Regions from separate parts of the Paenibacillus sp. GP183 genome, predicted to be linked through region 1. Evidence: riboswitches for the same ligand, from Rfam matches in the RefSeq annotation. Region 1 holds a riboswitch; each other region holds the start of a gene.

Region 1 (5,146 bases):
AAAAAACAACGGTTCGCGCCGCATCGCTGCTGAGTACGAAGATGGCCAGAGCACCTATGAGCGTGATGCGTTCCACCATTCCGAAGAGCTCCGTGCGAAGCAGGGTTTTGCTGTAAAGGTACAAATAGGTTGAATCTGAGGCAAACGGAAGAGTTTTGGTAATTCCGCTAATCCAGCTCCGATGACGAATGCGTGTTGATAAATGCGGAACGTCAATAAACCAATTAAAGAATGTATACAGCCTGCCCTGATGCTGCTTTTCTCTGTCGATCAAATAATCCCAACCCACTCGGTATCGGGTTAATTGACTGAACACAGCGAGCCATATACAGATAAAAATGAAGGTGGCGGCCAAAGTTTCCAAAGGGCTATGTAAAAACAACAAAAAGATGATAACGAATACAGCAATCCACCTGTACGAAGCGGAGAGAACTCGGGCCTGCGTCAGCACAAATTGGCTTTCCCGCCAGCTTGCCTGAAGGTTCGCGGTTTTGAGGATAAGCAGAAATCCCAATACGAATAAGAAGGGCTGCGATGCATCCCCCGCACAATGCCGGTATAACGGCCAAAGCGCGGTCAAAGCAAGGAAGCTGAAAAAGCTTTGCATGAACAAGCTGTATAGAAAGCCTCCGCGAAAATAAGCTCCCATCTTCAGCTCGACCCGAAGTAAAAACATGCGGTCAGGTTCCTTCAAAAGTGTCCGAATCGGACTCCAAACGAGCAGGGGGACCAGCACTAAAGCCGTTATCCATATATAAGGATAAGATGTCGGAAGATGCTGTAGAGTTTTGGCATAATAATAGGAAGAAACAATTATAAGAAAAAGCAAAAACCCGATAAAATTGCTTCTTGCCGCATACTGCCAGTAGCCGATCGTCTCCCTCGCATAGCGCTCAAACCGCTGCTTCCAAAGAGACTGAACATCCAATTCCATGAGGCTCATGGCGTACCGCCTTCACCTTGCACCAGGTTGTAAAACAAATCATCAAGGGATGCACCGGGCAGCTGTGTTTGCAAGCGAATTTCATCCAAATCGCCATAAGCGACTATATGGCCGCGATGAAGCACGATGTACCGGTCACAGTATTTTTCTATAGTCGAGAGAATGTGAGAAGAAATCAGGAAGCTGGCGCCCCTTCTCTTCATTTGTACCATTAGATCGAGCAGTGAACGAATCGCCAGCGGATCGAGACCGAGAAAAGGCTCATCAATTATGTACAGCGAGGGCTCAATCAGAAAAGCATTCATAATCATCACTTTTTGCTTCATGCCCTTGGACAGATGATTGGAAAAACTGTTCAGTTTATCCTTCATCTGAAATTCGCCAAGAAGCGCCTCCGAGCGAGCTTTGAAGACGTCTTTCGTCAAACCGTAAGCCATCGCGGAAAGCTCCAGATGCTCACGGATCGTGAGCTCTTCGTAGAGCTCAGGACTTTCCGGTACATAAGCATAAGCGGACCGATAAGCAAGCGGATTGTCCTTCAAGGTTAATCCGTTGATGCGCACGTTTCCTTTTTGAGGATGAAGCAAGCCCAATATGTGTTTGATGGTCGTGCTTTTGCCTGCTCCATTGAGTCCAATCAAGCCGATCATCTCACCTGGACGGACCGAAAATGTGATATCATGGAGCACAGGCTTGCCCGGAATATATCCTCCATACAGGGTGTCCACTTGTAAAATGGGCTGCACTGTACTCGCCTCCCTTTTCAGCAAATCTTTGCAAATCTATGTAATTTTCATCCAATAATATTATAATCGAATTCGCAAACAAATCATAATTTAGCACCGTCAAAGTTGTAAATGGGCAATTGAGGGCGTTATAATGAGAAAAACGTACCAATTAGTTTGATTAGCCCTATAAAATCCTTAATTTTCCTGTTTCACGTCGTTTTTAGCTGGATTCAGTCCCTTTACATGTCGGACATTACAGCGTACTATTTTCATAATAACTTAATAAACCACTTTCAATTTTCCATTCGCTGAGTTCTTTTTATGGGAAACGGGGGAACCGCTGTGAAACACCAGGAAGACCACAAGTCATCTGGATGTGCACAGAATGTTTATCAGGGGTGAATCCAAAGACGACAAGCCAAGCTTGCGTACTAGGTAGGGCGACTCTCACGTCCGAATCCGTCAGCTAACCTCGTAAGCGTATCGAGAGAGGAACGATTGTCGTGCCTTGTTGTATGTTACATGCAAACTGTGCCACGGGAAGACTCCTCTTTCCGCGGCTTTTTTATGCTCATCTCCAGAGTAAGACGTAAATACAGCAGGACCTTTGGACTATATGATGAGGAGGTGGAACTACCGGAATAGAGCGGTAATGGCTGTTCTATGGCTGGGAAAGCTCGGCTGCGAAGCTGAAGAGATTTATTAAGTTAACTAAAAAAACTTAGTCGCGTCATATTTAAAACCAAGCGTTACTCGACGGCGAGGCTTTGAAGGAGGACCGAAATAAGTGGGCACAATTTCTACACTTGAACCCCATGTAAACCGATCATCCAGCATGTCCTTGGCATTGCGATGGAAGCGTGAAAACTTACGTATGATCTTAACCATAGCAGCTATCACATTCGTAATGACTTTCATGTTTTTGGTGTTGTTGTACGGTACGGCTACCAAGAGCGTATCCGTAGTTGTGAATGGACAAGAAACCGTTGTACAAACCAAACAATGGGTCCTTCAACGCCTACTGGATGAACAAGCCATAAAGATTGGCGAGCACGATCTCGTTTCCGCATCTTTGACCTCCAGGATCAAGGGAGGGGAAACATTTACTATTGATCATGCCACACCGATTCAACTGACTGCTGACGGACAGACCACAACTGTTTATACAACTGCAAAAACGGTGGAAAGTGCTTTACAGGATTTACATATCGCACTTGGAGAATTAGATCGAGTCTCCCCTGAACGGAATACAGCGTTAACCTCAAACTCCGAGATTAAAATTGTGAGGGTTAAGAAAGAAATAGACCAAATCAATGAATCGATCGCTTTCGAAACCGAACAAAAAAACGACAGTACCTTGCTTAAAGGCAAAGAGCAAGTCGTCCAAGAAGGCGCAGAAGGCGTGCTGGTTAAAAAAACAGAGAAGGTCTATGAGGACGGCCAACTAGTTTCGGAAAATGTAGTAGATCAGCAAGTTCAAACCGAAAGCGTGAAGAAGATCGTCGCTATCGGAACGAAAAATCCGGTGACGATTTTATCGGCTGCTTCGGAAGACAAAGCCCAAATTTCCAAGAATGGCATCAACTTCGGTTATAAGCAGGTACTAAACAATGTAACGCTCACTGCTTATTCTGCAGGGGTTGCTTCTACAGGCAAGAGTGAAGGCGATGCCGGATATGGCAAGACCTTTACAGGAACCACAGTGTCTGAGGGCAGAACCATTGCCGTAGATCCGAAGGTCATTCCTTTGGGTTGGTGGGTGTATATCGAAGGAATAGGCTTCCGTAGAGCTGAAGACACAGGAAGTGCTGTCAAGGGGCAGAAGATCGATGTTTATTACGATAGCCATGAATATGCCAACAGGTTTGGCTTAAAGCGAGGCTATACCGTATATGTGATCGGACCCACGAAACCTTCCGAGAATTAATCGGATATCATCTGCCTGGAAGGGCAGAATGAATAAATATATGTACCTTCTGCAGCAAGGTGAAAGAAGAGGAGCCTCCTCTTCTTTTTCTGCGTTGATAAGATATAAGTTATTCTAAACTTATCTTGCTTCGCATCAAGAGGGAAGAGGTGCGTTTATGATTAAAGAAATCATTGTGGTTGAAGGCAAGGATGATACGGCTGCGATTCGAAGGTCGGTCGAAGCGGATACGATAGAAACCGGAGGCTCAGCCATTGGGGCTGCCGTTTTGCAGCGGATCACCCTGGCGATGCAGCGCAGAGGGGTGATTATCTTTACAGACCCTGATCATGCAGGGGAGCGGATTCGTAAAATCGTAGCTGCCAAAGTTCCCGGCTGCAAGCATGCTTTTATCACCCGGCAGCAGGCAGAGTATAATGGCGATATCGGGGTTGAGAATGCATCGGCTGAAACGATACGAGAAGCGCTTGCCAACCTGAAGACCGAGTATGAAGGTGCCGTTTCCGAGCTAACCCTGGCCGATCTTATGAAGGCTGGGCTCCTTCATCATCCCGATGCTGCATCCAGAAGGCTGGAAGTGGGTAACACATTGGGCATCGGGTACTGCAATGGCAAGCAATTTTTCAAACGCTGTGCGATGTTTCAAATATCGCGCGAAGAGTTTGAAGCGGCAGTAGAACAATTGGACAAATGAGGGCTAGAACATGAATATGAATCCACTCAGCAAGGCAGCATCTGAAGATGTAGCTACACCCAAAAATACGAAAAACCTGATCCAGAAGCATGGTATCGTGCTCAAGAAAAGCTTGGGTCAAAATTTCCTGATTGACCAGAATACTTTACACAAGATCGTCGGCGCCGCAGAGCTGAGCGGCGACAAGGGTGCGCTGGAGATCGGCCCCGGCATCGGGGCGCTCACCCAGCAGCTGGCCAAGGCCGCGGGGCGCGTCCTGGCGGTCGAGATCGACCAGCGGCTGCTGCCGATTCTGGCCGAGACGCTGGAGCCCTATCCCCATGCCACAGTCGTGCATGGGGATGTGTTAAAGCTGGATCTGCCGGCGCTCATCCGGCAGCATTTTGACGGCATGGCCGGCGTGAGCGTGGTCGCCAACCTGCCGTATTACATCACGACGCCGATCATCATGAAGCTTCTCGAAGAGAAGCTGCCGCTGGAGAACATCGTCGTGATGATCCAAAAAGAAGTGGCCGACCGCATGGCGGCACGTCCTGGGGGCAAGGAATACGGCAGCCTCAGCATTGCCGTTCAGTTTTACTGCGAGGCGGAGCTGGTCGCCATCGTGCCCCGCACCGTCTTCGTGCCGCAGCCGAACGTCGATTCCGCCGTAATCCGGCTGCGCGTGCGCAAAGAGCCGCCTGTGCACGTGCAGGACGAGGACTTCTTCTTTGAAGTCGTCCAGGCCTCCTTTGTGCAGCGGCGCAAAACCATCTACAACAACCTGGCGGCGAGGTTCTTTACCAAAGAGACCAAACCCGAGCTGGAGGCTTTGCTGCACAGCATCGGGATTGATCCGATTCGCCGCGGCGAAA
Region 2 (5,146 bases), 3.4 Mb from region 1:
ATGTCTATACTTTGATCTTCAAGCGGGAGTTGTCTTAAATCAGAAACCGACGTTTTCCAATTGGTTAATCCTCTTTGAGATAATTTGTTTGCCGTTACCTTAAGCATGTCTGCAGCAAAATCAACTGCCACCATGCTTTTAGATTGAGAAGCCACCATACAAGTTAATCTTCCGGTTCCAGCACCGATATCGGCAACGTCTTTATTGTTGAAATCAGCAATCTCAAATATTGTTGTAGATATGTTATTTAAATAGTCTTCCTTGGATACGAGTAAATCGTATTTTGTTGAAATGTATTCATAAATATCATCGTCTCTTAACAATTAAACAACCTCCAATTTTTAAATCATTCTCTAATTCTTTATTCTCGATTGCAAAGCCAAATACCTTTCGCCGCGTTCTTCAGTTTACTGTTTCAGACATCAACCACAGGGTTATATAATAAGTATATATTTATTGCAATTACGAGGAGGCAGCATTATGGAAATTAGAAATTCTTATAAATTGGAACCCATAACTGTGGTGGAACCTGTAACTGCTCCTCAATCCGTTAATAAATACGACTCGGATAAAAAGGAACAATCCCATCGTCATACGGATGAAACCAGCAAAAATAAATCATCCTGGAAATACTACAGCGTGACTCAAATCGTGCTTATGGAAACAAGTGTCCATGATCATCTTGGAAACCATATTAACCTATTTGTATAACCACCTTTGCAACAAAATATAGCAAAATAGAGTCTTTAGAACTGCTTGAACCTACAAGAGCAGTTTTTTTTGACGTTGTCCAGTCCAAATTGGCCCAATAAATTGGTAAAATTAGTACAAAGACATAAATAGGCAGACCATGTTAAAATTAGTAATCTCATGATCTATGAGAAATATCAACTAAGAGGCCGAAGCTTCATATGATGCGCGGGGAACCCATTGTTGTTTGGGGTGAAGCCATGATCCATGGCCGGGCGATTGCTCTTTGACCCGAACCCGTCAGCTAACCTCGCAGGCCGCAAAAAAGAGAGGATGGATTCAATGCGTTTCAGAAAGTCCGTTTTAACCGGTATTCTTGCACTAAGTACGATCATCGGAGCCGGAGCCGCTTCTGCTGCCTCGTATACGGTAAAAAGCAGTGATACCATGTCGCTCATTGCCAATCGCAATGGAATTAGCTTAAGCAGTCTTATTAAAGCTAATCCGCAGATATCCAACCCGAATAACATTTGGCCGGGATTGGTTCTAAACATCCCTGGAGCAAGCTATTCCCCTCCAAGCCCTCCGAAGTCTACGGGCAGTACCACACCGAAGTCAACGGGCAGTACCATATCTGTTTCCTCATATGCGAATCAAGTTGTTTCCTTGGTTAACAAAGAGCGTGCCAATGCAGGACTCAGTGCTTTATCTAGCGACAGCGCATTGTCGTCGATGGCTTTGGCAAAAGCCAAAGATATGTACAACAACAATTATTTCAGCCATACATCCCCTACCTACGGCTCTCCCTTTGCCATGATGACAGCATTTGGCATTAAATATAGCTATGCTGGCGAGAATATTGCCATGGGTCAAAGAACACCGCAGGAAGTTATGACTGCCTGGATGAACAGCGCAGGACATCGTCAAAACATTTTAAGTCCGAATTTCGCTAAAATTGGTGTTGCTTATTACAATGGCGAATGGGTACAGGAATTCACGAAATAAATAGGACAAGCCTTTTCAGGCTGGAAGCGAACAGGCTGTCGAGAAATCGGCAGTCTGTTTGATTTGTCGTGAAACCTTTTCGGCAATCATCACTTTTTCCCGTGATGGACAACGTATGAATGAGTGCGTATAATCGAAATCAATAGAAATTGAATCAAAGAAAGGATGATCCTATCTATGTTAAGCTATCTCAATGGTAAAGAAGCCACTATTTATTTCATTGACGGCCAACTTGTAAGCAGAGGTACGATTAAAGAGGCTGATGATAAGTTCCTGACCTACACAACCTCAATCGAGAGTCATATCATTCCTGTTTCTTCGATTAGAAACATTGTGTTAAACAGTGAAAACAAACCTGTTTCCCATAAAATAGGATTTTAGACGTGTTCCAGTACACGGACCAAACCTACGAAGAAGTCGACTTCAGCCAAGCAGATCAAAGAGATGGTGAGCTGCTTGGCTGTACGTTTGTAAAATGCCTGTTTCGTGGAACTCACTTGGAAGAAGTCACGACAAAGGGATGCAGCTTCATCGAATGTGATTTTACGGGAGCGATGTTTAATGCTTCCATTCATACGGGTTCGGCCTTTACCAATTGCCAATTTCAAGAGGCGAACCTGTTTGTCGCCAAATTTGACGAATGTAAAATGGTAGGCTCTGATTTCACAAAAGCCCAATTGGACGGTATTACGATCCGTGGCGGAGATTGGTCTTATACCAACCTAAGGTATGCCAATTTATCAAAACAGGATTTGCGCGGCATACGCCTGATAGAGGCTGACTTATATGAATGCAACCTGGAAAAAACAGACTTAAGATCTTCTGACCTCACACGTGCGCAGATGGCCAAAGTGAAGCTGCAAGGCGCGGATTTGCGCGGAGCCCTGCTTGATGGCATTGATTTTAAAGCTCTGGACATTAAAGGCGCACGACTGGACATCACACAAGCTGTCCTTTTGGCGAGATCGTTTGGAGCAAAGGTCGAATAGGCTAGAGCCCATTTTCTCAAGACAGGTGCCCTTCTTTCTTCTTCATGCATAGCCTATAGTAGGCTTTCAGAAGAGAGGAGAAATATACCGATGTCGCAAGAAAATCCACCAATTGAGGAAACAGAAACTGCTTTTGATGTGTTTCGGGCTGCTCAGCCGATGCATATGCAACCAGGTTTTCATGGCCAAGTCCCGTACGGTCACGGCCAGTATGGTCATTATACTCCTTATGGACACTATGGGCAGTATGGCCAATTTGGCCAATTTGGCGGTCACCCAGGATACCATTCTTTTGGGTTGCAACCCTGGCAGCAAGGCTACAACCCATGGATGCTTCATCAACCTTGGCAATATCATCATCAATATTATCCAATGCATGGCCATCATGTGCCTTATGGACATCAGCCGCGTGAATAATCGTTCCAACCAAACAAAGGCGCTTCTAATGAGGCGTCTTTTGTCTTTGATCATTCCTTTTGGTTTAAGAGTTTCTTGATCAATAGGGCTCCGCTTTTGATTAATATGAAGTCGCGGATCTCCAGCTTGTACTGCTCCTCCAAACTGAAGGTCACCTTACTTTTGCACAGTCTGGTACTCTTGTTTCGATAAGTATAGCTATTTACCCTTTCCCAATCCTGGACGTTAAAAGGCACCCTCAACACCGCCATCGTCATGTAATGTCATTACATTCATGCAAATTAATCCAATGCCATTACATGGCCATTGTTGCGTTGAATCATGGTTACGGCTTCATCGAAATCTTCGTCTCGGACTTTACCGGAAAGTACATATCTCAAGTCGTTTAGGTTCTCTCGCTTGTTGGTATCGAGATCCCCCACGATCGGTGTCGTATTCGTGATGGCGGCTCCAGCACCCGTATTTATAGCGCCAGACCCTCCCAAGGTCCCCTGTGCAACGGTAAAAGGCGCAATGAACCGTACTCCGTTTAGATGTTCATCACCCGTTTCACCAACCTCCAGCATATCGGCTGCAAGGGTTTGCAGTAAAATTTTTGCATCCTCAGCTTCACTTTCCGTGTTAAAATAAGCTTGAACAGGTCTAGTCATCCGTTTCCCCTCCTTTGCAAGAATGGCAGTACAAAGTCTCTTATACGTTCATTACCCATTAACTAGAAATTTTACACAGCAGACATCGCTTTTTTTAAAAAAACAAATTCGGGAGGAACCATGTCCAGTTTTGATCTGATTTCGGATATCCATCTTGACTTTTGGGTGACTCCCGGTTGGAATGCCTTCAAAAAGAAGAGCCTGGAAGAGTTTATTCAAAAGATTCTGCCTCCCCAGCCTTCTGCCGTCTTGATCATCGCTGGAGATATCGGTCATGATAACAAGCAAAATTACAAGCTGTTGAAGGCGCTTAAGGAGCATTACACTTACATCCTGCTGGTAGCCGGCAATCACGATTACTACATGCTGACTCCATCGATTCGATATAAGTTTGGTTTTAATTCCATGAACAGGCTGGATGATATGAAAAAAAGGATCAAATATCTCCCGAACGTTCTCTTTCTGGATGGAGATGTGGTGACGATTGACGGAACTCATTATGGCGGCTGCGGCATGTGGTACGATTTTCAGTATGCCATCCAAATTTTAAATTCGAATTATCCCGAGATTTATGAGCATTGGAAATCCGTTTCCAATGATGCTAAATTAACGCGCGGAAAGCCTCGCGACACCAAAGAGATGTTCTATGAAGAAAAAAGAAAGCTCGCTCGAATACTGCCCTATTCAGATGTGATTATCACTCACTTCTCACCCGATTGGAGCAGGTCTCCGCAAGTGGGCAAGCTGAGCAAAGCTACGAGCTATTATTATTTTGACGGAGCCCCATTCTTTCCATTGATCTCCAAAAAGATTTGGTGCTTTGGGCATATGCATCGGCGGATGGATTATGTGAATCACGACTGCCGCTTCGTCAATGCCTCTCTTGGCTATCCCCAGGAAAACGACGGTCAGTCCGAGAGAGCTGTGCAAATCAGGATTCCGCCGAAGTCATAAAGACGAAAGTTGTCCTATATACCTGCCTAAATTCATACGATATAATTGTTATGATTAACCATTGGGAGAACCTGCTCATGCCTATTCGTATATACCGTTTTGGACTCAATTTCATAGCCGCTGTTTGTTTTCTGCTTGTATTTTTTATCCTGGTCGATAAAGGTTTGCCGCAATTTTCCATCGCGAGCTCGGACTATTTGCATTCTTTTAAAACGATGTTCATCAGCATACTGCTCGAAGCCATCCCTTTTATCCTGCTCGGTGTGATCCTCTCTTCGCTGCTTCAGGTGTTTGTTTCCGAGCAAACGATCAGCCGCATCATTCCCAAAAACCCAATCCTCGGCATTTTGTTCGCTTGCGTGATGGGCATTATTTTCCCCATGTGCGAATGCGGCATGATTCCGGTAGTTCGGCGCCTGATTATGAAGGGCATGCCTGTTT
Region 3 (5,146 bases), 920 kb from region 1:
AAGCCCCTTGGTATCGATTCCCATTTTATGAGCATCGGACAACCGATAATGAATCTTTCCTTGTGCATTATAAATCGTCAATATTGTATATGTACTACCTAAATACTGTAAGGTTTGAGAAGAAGCGCTCATCATCGTAATAACATCAGTTACTTTATCACTGAGTTGATCACTATAAATCCTGCTGTTAACATGAATAGCTTTCGCTTCATTATCCCAGTTGACCTGTGCATCGAGATACTGTGCAATACTTTTCAATGGAAGGTATGAATTATTGTCATAGATCAATGGTGGACTTGTTAATACCACCGGTTTTCCATTTACAAAAACTTTAAAATCAGGTCGTAAATAAGCTTCCACTTTCTGAAGAACGTCCTGAGCGTAAACACCCGCCGTAAAGCTAAGTCCTATCACAACCGCTGCCACCAGAATTCGAATGTTAAATTTTTTCATGGATTCTCCCGTGAGATATTTTTTATATTCTATTTATCTTCTATTTATCGACTTTAATCCATCTGATTATGAGTTTTTTTGTAGTAATAGCAATAAAGCCCTCACTCCCTGTTGTTCTAGTTGCTTCGCATGAAAAAACGGAGTCGGTTGGTTTCCCTTTTAACGTATTTTTCTCTCATGGGAGGGAATATTACTTGTCAATATCCTTTGCGAATAATTTGCTAAAACAAGAATGGAGAGTTGAGGAAAATACAAAAAAATGCTGCTCTCATTTCCGGTAAAATGGCAGGTAAATTAAGTCGGCTGACAGGTCATAAGGGTACCACTCTGCCTGGAGTTGTCGCATTGAAAATTGACCCGAAAATTTTATCGAAAATATCCGGACAAATTAAATATTTTATTTTTATTACCGGTACAAATGGAAAAACGACAACGTCCAATCTGTTAGCGCATCTCTTGAGGTCAGCGGGAATGAAAGTTTTGAATAATACTGAAGGCTCAAATATGATCTCAGGGGTAGCCTCGTGCATGGTTAATCACGCTTCAATATCCGGTAGACTGAAGTACGATTACGCTGTATTGGAAATTGACGAAGCCAGCTTACCGGTGGTTATGAAGCAAGTTACTCCGAAAATGGTCGTTATAACTAATTTTTTTCGAGACCAATTAGATCGTTATGGGGAGATAGATACTCTGATTAACCATATTGGTGCTGCCATTCATCCCATTCAAACAAAATTGATTTTAAATGCCGATGATCCGCTGGTTTTTCGATTGAGCTCTTTTGGCAAAGAGGATGTCTTTTTCGGGCTTGGCAAACAGTCCTACCATTTTGGAGATTACGGCATGTGTGAATCTAAATATTGTCCGATATGCGGTGAGGAAATGAAGTATGATCACGTTCATTTTGGCCAGCTTGGATTTTTTACCTGCTCTTGTGGATTTGAACGCCCGGACCCTCATTATGAAATCGACAGCGTTCAATGCAACCCCTTAACTTTTTCACTGAACAATAAAACGTACAGGATCAATATGACTGGCGCCTATAATGTTTACAACGTATTAGCGGCGGTTGCTTGCGCAGCGGAATTAGGGGTTCATGTTAAGAACATACAAGAATCCTTATATAAGTTTCATCCCGACAATGGACGTATGCAGGTGTTTCAATTTAGGGGATTTCCCTTCATCGTTAATCTCAATAAAAATCCATCCGGCACGAATGTCTCATTGTCGGAAATCCTTTCTACGAATCACGAGAAGCAGATCGTCTTTTTTATTAATGACTTTATTGCCGATGGTGAAGATGTGTCATGGATTTGGGATATAGATTTCGAATGCCTTCAAAGGGAAGATATCAAAACAATAGTATGCTCCGGCAGCCGCGCATCCGACTTGCTGTTGCGTCTTAAGTATGCCGGGATTGATCCCAATAAAGTGTTTAAAATTCCTTCTATAGATCAGGCCATAAAATACGCGCTTAATCATCCTATGCACACTTATTTGTTGCCAACCTATACAGCCTTGCAGCAGGTGAAAAAGTATCTTGTTAGGAGTGTGAAAAAGGAAAATGAAGCTTATCCTTTATAACTTTTTCCCGGATCGGTTAAATTTGTACGGAGATAAAGGAAATGTGCTAGTTCTTAAAAAACGGTGCGAATGGAGAGGCATTGAATTAACAGTTGTGGATATCAAATCGACTGCTTCATTGAACTTTTCGACGGTTGATATTTGCTTCATGGGCGGAGGGAGTGACCGTGAACAGGGTCTGGTTTCCAATGAATTTTTGAAAATAAAACAAGAATTTAAAGAATGTGTTGAGGACGGTGTAAGCTGCCTCGCCATATGTGGAGGTTATCAGCTTCTGGGGAGTTGCTATGTAACTTCCGATGGCTGTAAGTATAAGGGGATGGATATTTGCAGCTTTGAATCCATATCCAACAAAGATCGTCTGGTTGGTAACATGATGATTGAATCAAATGATTTTGGCAAAATAATCGGTTTTGAAAACCATTCCGGCCGAACCTATCACAACTACAAATCGCTAGGAAAAGTCATCAAAGGCTTTGGTAATAACGGTGAGGATGGAACTGAAGGGCTCCACTATAAAAATGTAATCGGAACGTATCTCCATGGTCCTCTTTTGCCTAAAAATCCTTGTCTATCGGATCACATCATTGCAGCCGCAATAGACAGAAAATACGGCAAAAGGGAACTTATTCAATTGGATGATGCTTTGGAGAACGATACCAAACAGAATGCGGAGAAAATTTGTCTCTCCTGAAAGAAACGATATTGTCTGAGCATCGCGAACCTAGGCACTCGTCAAATTGACAAAAGTACAAGTAATGCTAATTTATGTTAAAAAAGTAATATTGTAAATAAATGTGGGTTACATTATCCATTTTAATATGTTAGTCTTATCTAAGCCGAAACTTTCGTTTAGAAAGTGCGGGGGATGATTTATTTATTGAACAGAACACCTGGTGCCGCTCAGCTTTGAGCTGTCAGGATATCGCTGTTCATTTGGGGTGAATATCGGATCGTATCCGAATAGGGACTGTATCCTTTTGTCCGAACCCGACAACTAACCTCGTAGGCAATATACTAAAAGGAGAGATAGTATGAATATTCAACCTCTGAAAAAGACAGTGGTTGGGCTTGCTTTAAGCCTGTCCATTGCCGGATTCGCACTACCCGCTAACGCAGTCCATGCTGCGTCGAATAATACAGTTCAGACCGTTTCCGGAAAGTCATTGGCGTACAGCAAAGTTATGAACATTGTCGCTACAGCTTACTCCGAAGCGCCGCAAGAAAACGGATGGGGCCCTGTTGATTACTTCGGCAATCCCCTTAAAATAGGTACTATTGCCGTAGACCCCAATGTGATTCCACTCGGAACAAAGGTATACATTACCGGTTATACCTTTAATGGCTTCCCAAGAGGGTTAATCGCTACTGCAACCGATGAAGGCAGCGCGATTAAAGGGAACCGGGTCGATATTTTCATCCCGAGTTCCACTGGTCCTGCGAGTGATTTCGGTATCCAAAACGTGAAAGTTTACGTATTGAAATAAAAAGTATAAAAAGCAATAATCCCCACAAACCTTAAAGGCTTGTGGGGATTATTGCTTTGCTAAGTATTTCTGAATGAATAAAATATAAGTCCTTCAAACCGATTTAACCGTACTTGCCATGTTGTAATTCGACTCGAATTGAACGCTGGCGCATAGCGTGTTCTGCTTCAATGTGAAATCAAGCATGATTTCACCATGAGTCCAATTCTTCTTGTATTTCAGAGATTCAATTGCCATTTGGCGAAAAGTTTGGTATTGGGATTCAACGAGCCCTTTTGTATTCGCTTGGAGTTCTCCGCCTTTACATTCTAGCGGCAGATGCCTGATTCTATACTTTCCAATCACATTGTTGCGGATTTGAATAAAAACTGTCCCCGATGCATCATTTAAATTATTTGAATATTCTGGGATGTAGGACTATTATACTGTGACACTTTCACTTTTTCAACATATTTTTACATATTTATGCTTTAACATACTTTTATCGGAAGATTTCTATGAGTCTGAAGTCTGAATTATCGCATTTTTCGAGCCTGATATAGAAACTTTTTCCTATGAATGTTATAATTTTTTCGAGATTATTGTAAATACCCAATAATCTAACATTTCATTGAGGAGTCGATTATGGGTGTTTAATTTGTCTACAATATCTTTTAAGCGAAAGCTGCAACTAGGGTGCTTCGGACTCATAGGCATCAGTGCAGTCATGATTCTGATTTTACTTTTTGCCCCACAATGGAACCCCTTTCTTGGTATTATCTTCCTCGTTATTTTGATTGCTGGGAGTATTCCGTTTGTATTCTGGTTTGAAAGATCCTTAACCGAACCTATCGCTGAATTATCGCGAGTTGCACTTAACATTTCAAAAGGGGATTTTACGCAAAAGGTTACCATCACTTCGGATGATACCCTCGGCCAGTTAGGTAAGTCCTTCAATAAAATGATTGATAAGCTTCGTGAAATTCTACAGGATACCGGTTCGATTTCCAAGCAAGTTTTTAACTCCAGCAGGGACATCTACTTCAAAAACGAAAATTTTCGTGGTGTTCTGGAACAAGTCAGTATATCCGCCCATGAGCTGGCAACCGGTGCTGGGCAGATCTCCGAGGAAGTATCCCGTGCATCCGCTACTTCCAGTGATATTCAGACAAACATTTCCAGTTATGCTGATTCCGCCAAAGAGATGAAAGCTCGATCGGATCAAATGCTGAGGCTTGTGGAAAAGGGCATGACCACGGTAGAAAGCCAGGGAGCCGGGATGAAGCGCAATGTGGAAGTAACTGCACTGGTATCGGAAACGATTGATTCACTGGCTAAGCAAGCTGCAGGCATCACCAATGTGACAAGGTCTATTTCAGAAATTGCCGAGCAAACGAACTTGCTCTCGCTCAATGCTTCCATAGAAGCAGCAAGAGCCGGTGAACACGGAAGAGGCTTTGCCGTCGTTGCGCAGCAAGTGCGCAAGTTAGCTGAGGAATCCACAGCTTTGACCCGTGAGGTATTCGGCTTCGTGAAAAGCATTGAACAAGGGATCGGACAGGCCATAAGCAGTATCAAAATCAATGAAGATGTTGTCAACAAACAAACCGTGCTGATTGATCAAACCGAGAAGGTTTTCT

Evidence for each region. A riboswitch is a leader RNA that binds a small molecule or an ion and turns the genes downstream of it on or off. The one in region 1 is predicted to bind cyclic di-AMP.
Region 2: another riboswitch for cyclic di-AMP. It lies ahead of BLV33_RS01935 (CAP domain-containing protein); the one in region 1 lies ahead of BLV33_RS18570 (3D domain-containing protein).
Region 3: another riboswitch for cyclic di-AMP. It lies ahead of BLV33_RS23265 (3D domain-containing protein); the one in region 1 lies ahead of BLV33_RS18570 (3D domain-containing protein).

What each region holds. Positions count from the first base shown of each region.
Region 1 is NZ_FNSW01000001.1:3,775,770-3,780,915, forward strand. It holds gene BLV33_RS18560 (ABC transporter permease) at 1-943, opposite strand, end outside; gene BLV33_RS18565 (ABC transporter ATP-binding protein) at 940-1,689, opposite strand; cyclic di-AMP (ydaO/yuaA leader) riboswitch at 1,968-2,168, shown strand; gene BLV33_RS18570 (3D domain-containing protein) at 2,459-3,598, shown strand; gene rnmV (ribonuclease M5) at 3,756-4,292, shown strand; gene rsmA (16S rRNA (adenine(1518)-N(6)/adenine(1519)-N(6))-dimethyltransferase RsmA) at 4,303-5,146, shown strand, end outside.
Region 2 is NZ_FNSW01000001.1:391,735-396,880, reverse strand. It holds gene BLV33_RS01945 (class I SAM-dependent methyltransferase) at 1-323, opposite strand, end outside; gene BLV33_RS01940 (hypothetical protein) at 481-711, shown strand; cyclic di-AMP (ydaO/yuaA leader) riboswitch at 888-1,025, shown strand; gene BLV33_RS01935 (CAP domain-containing protein) at 1,033-1,695, shown strand; gene BLV33_RS01930 (hypothetical protein) at 1,873-2,076, shown strand; gene BLV33_RS01925 (pentapeptide repeat-containing protein) at 2,079-2,684, shown strand; gene BLV33_RS01920 (hypothetical protein) at 2,701-3,114, opposite strand; gene BLV33_RS01915 (hypothetical protein) at 3,383-3,751, opposite strand; gene BLV33_RS01910 (metallophosphoesterase family protein) at 3,872-4,705, shown strand; gene BLV33_RS01905 (permease) at 4,783-5,146, shown strand, end outside.
Region 3 is NZ_FNSW01000001.1:4,691,612-4,696,757, reverse strand. It holds gene BLV33_RS23280 (stalk domain-containing protein) at 1-453, opposite strand, end outside; gene BLV33_RS23275 (Mur ligase family protein) at 694-2,040, shown strand; gene BLV33_RS23270 (type 1 glutamine amidotransferase) at 2,021-2,734, shown strand; cyclic di-AMP (ydaO/yuaA leader) riboswitch at 2,868-3,069, shown strand; gene BLV33_RS23265 (3D domain-containing protein) at 3,075-3,527, shown strand; gene BLV33_RS23255 (methyl-accepting chemotaxis protein) at 4,156-5,146, shown strand, end outside.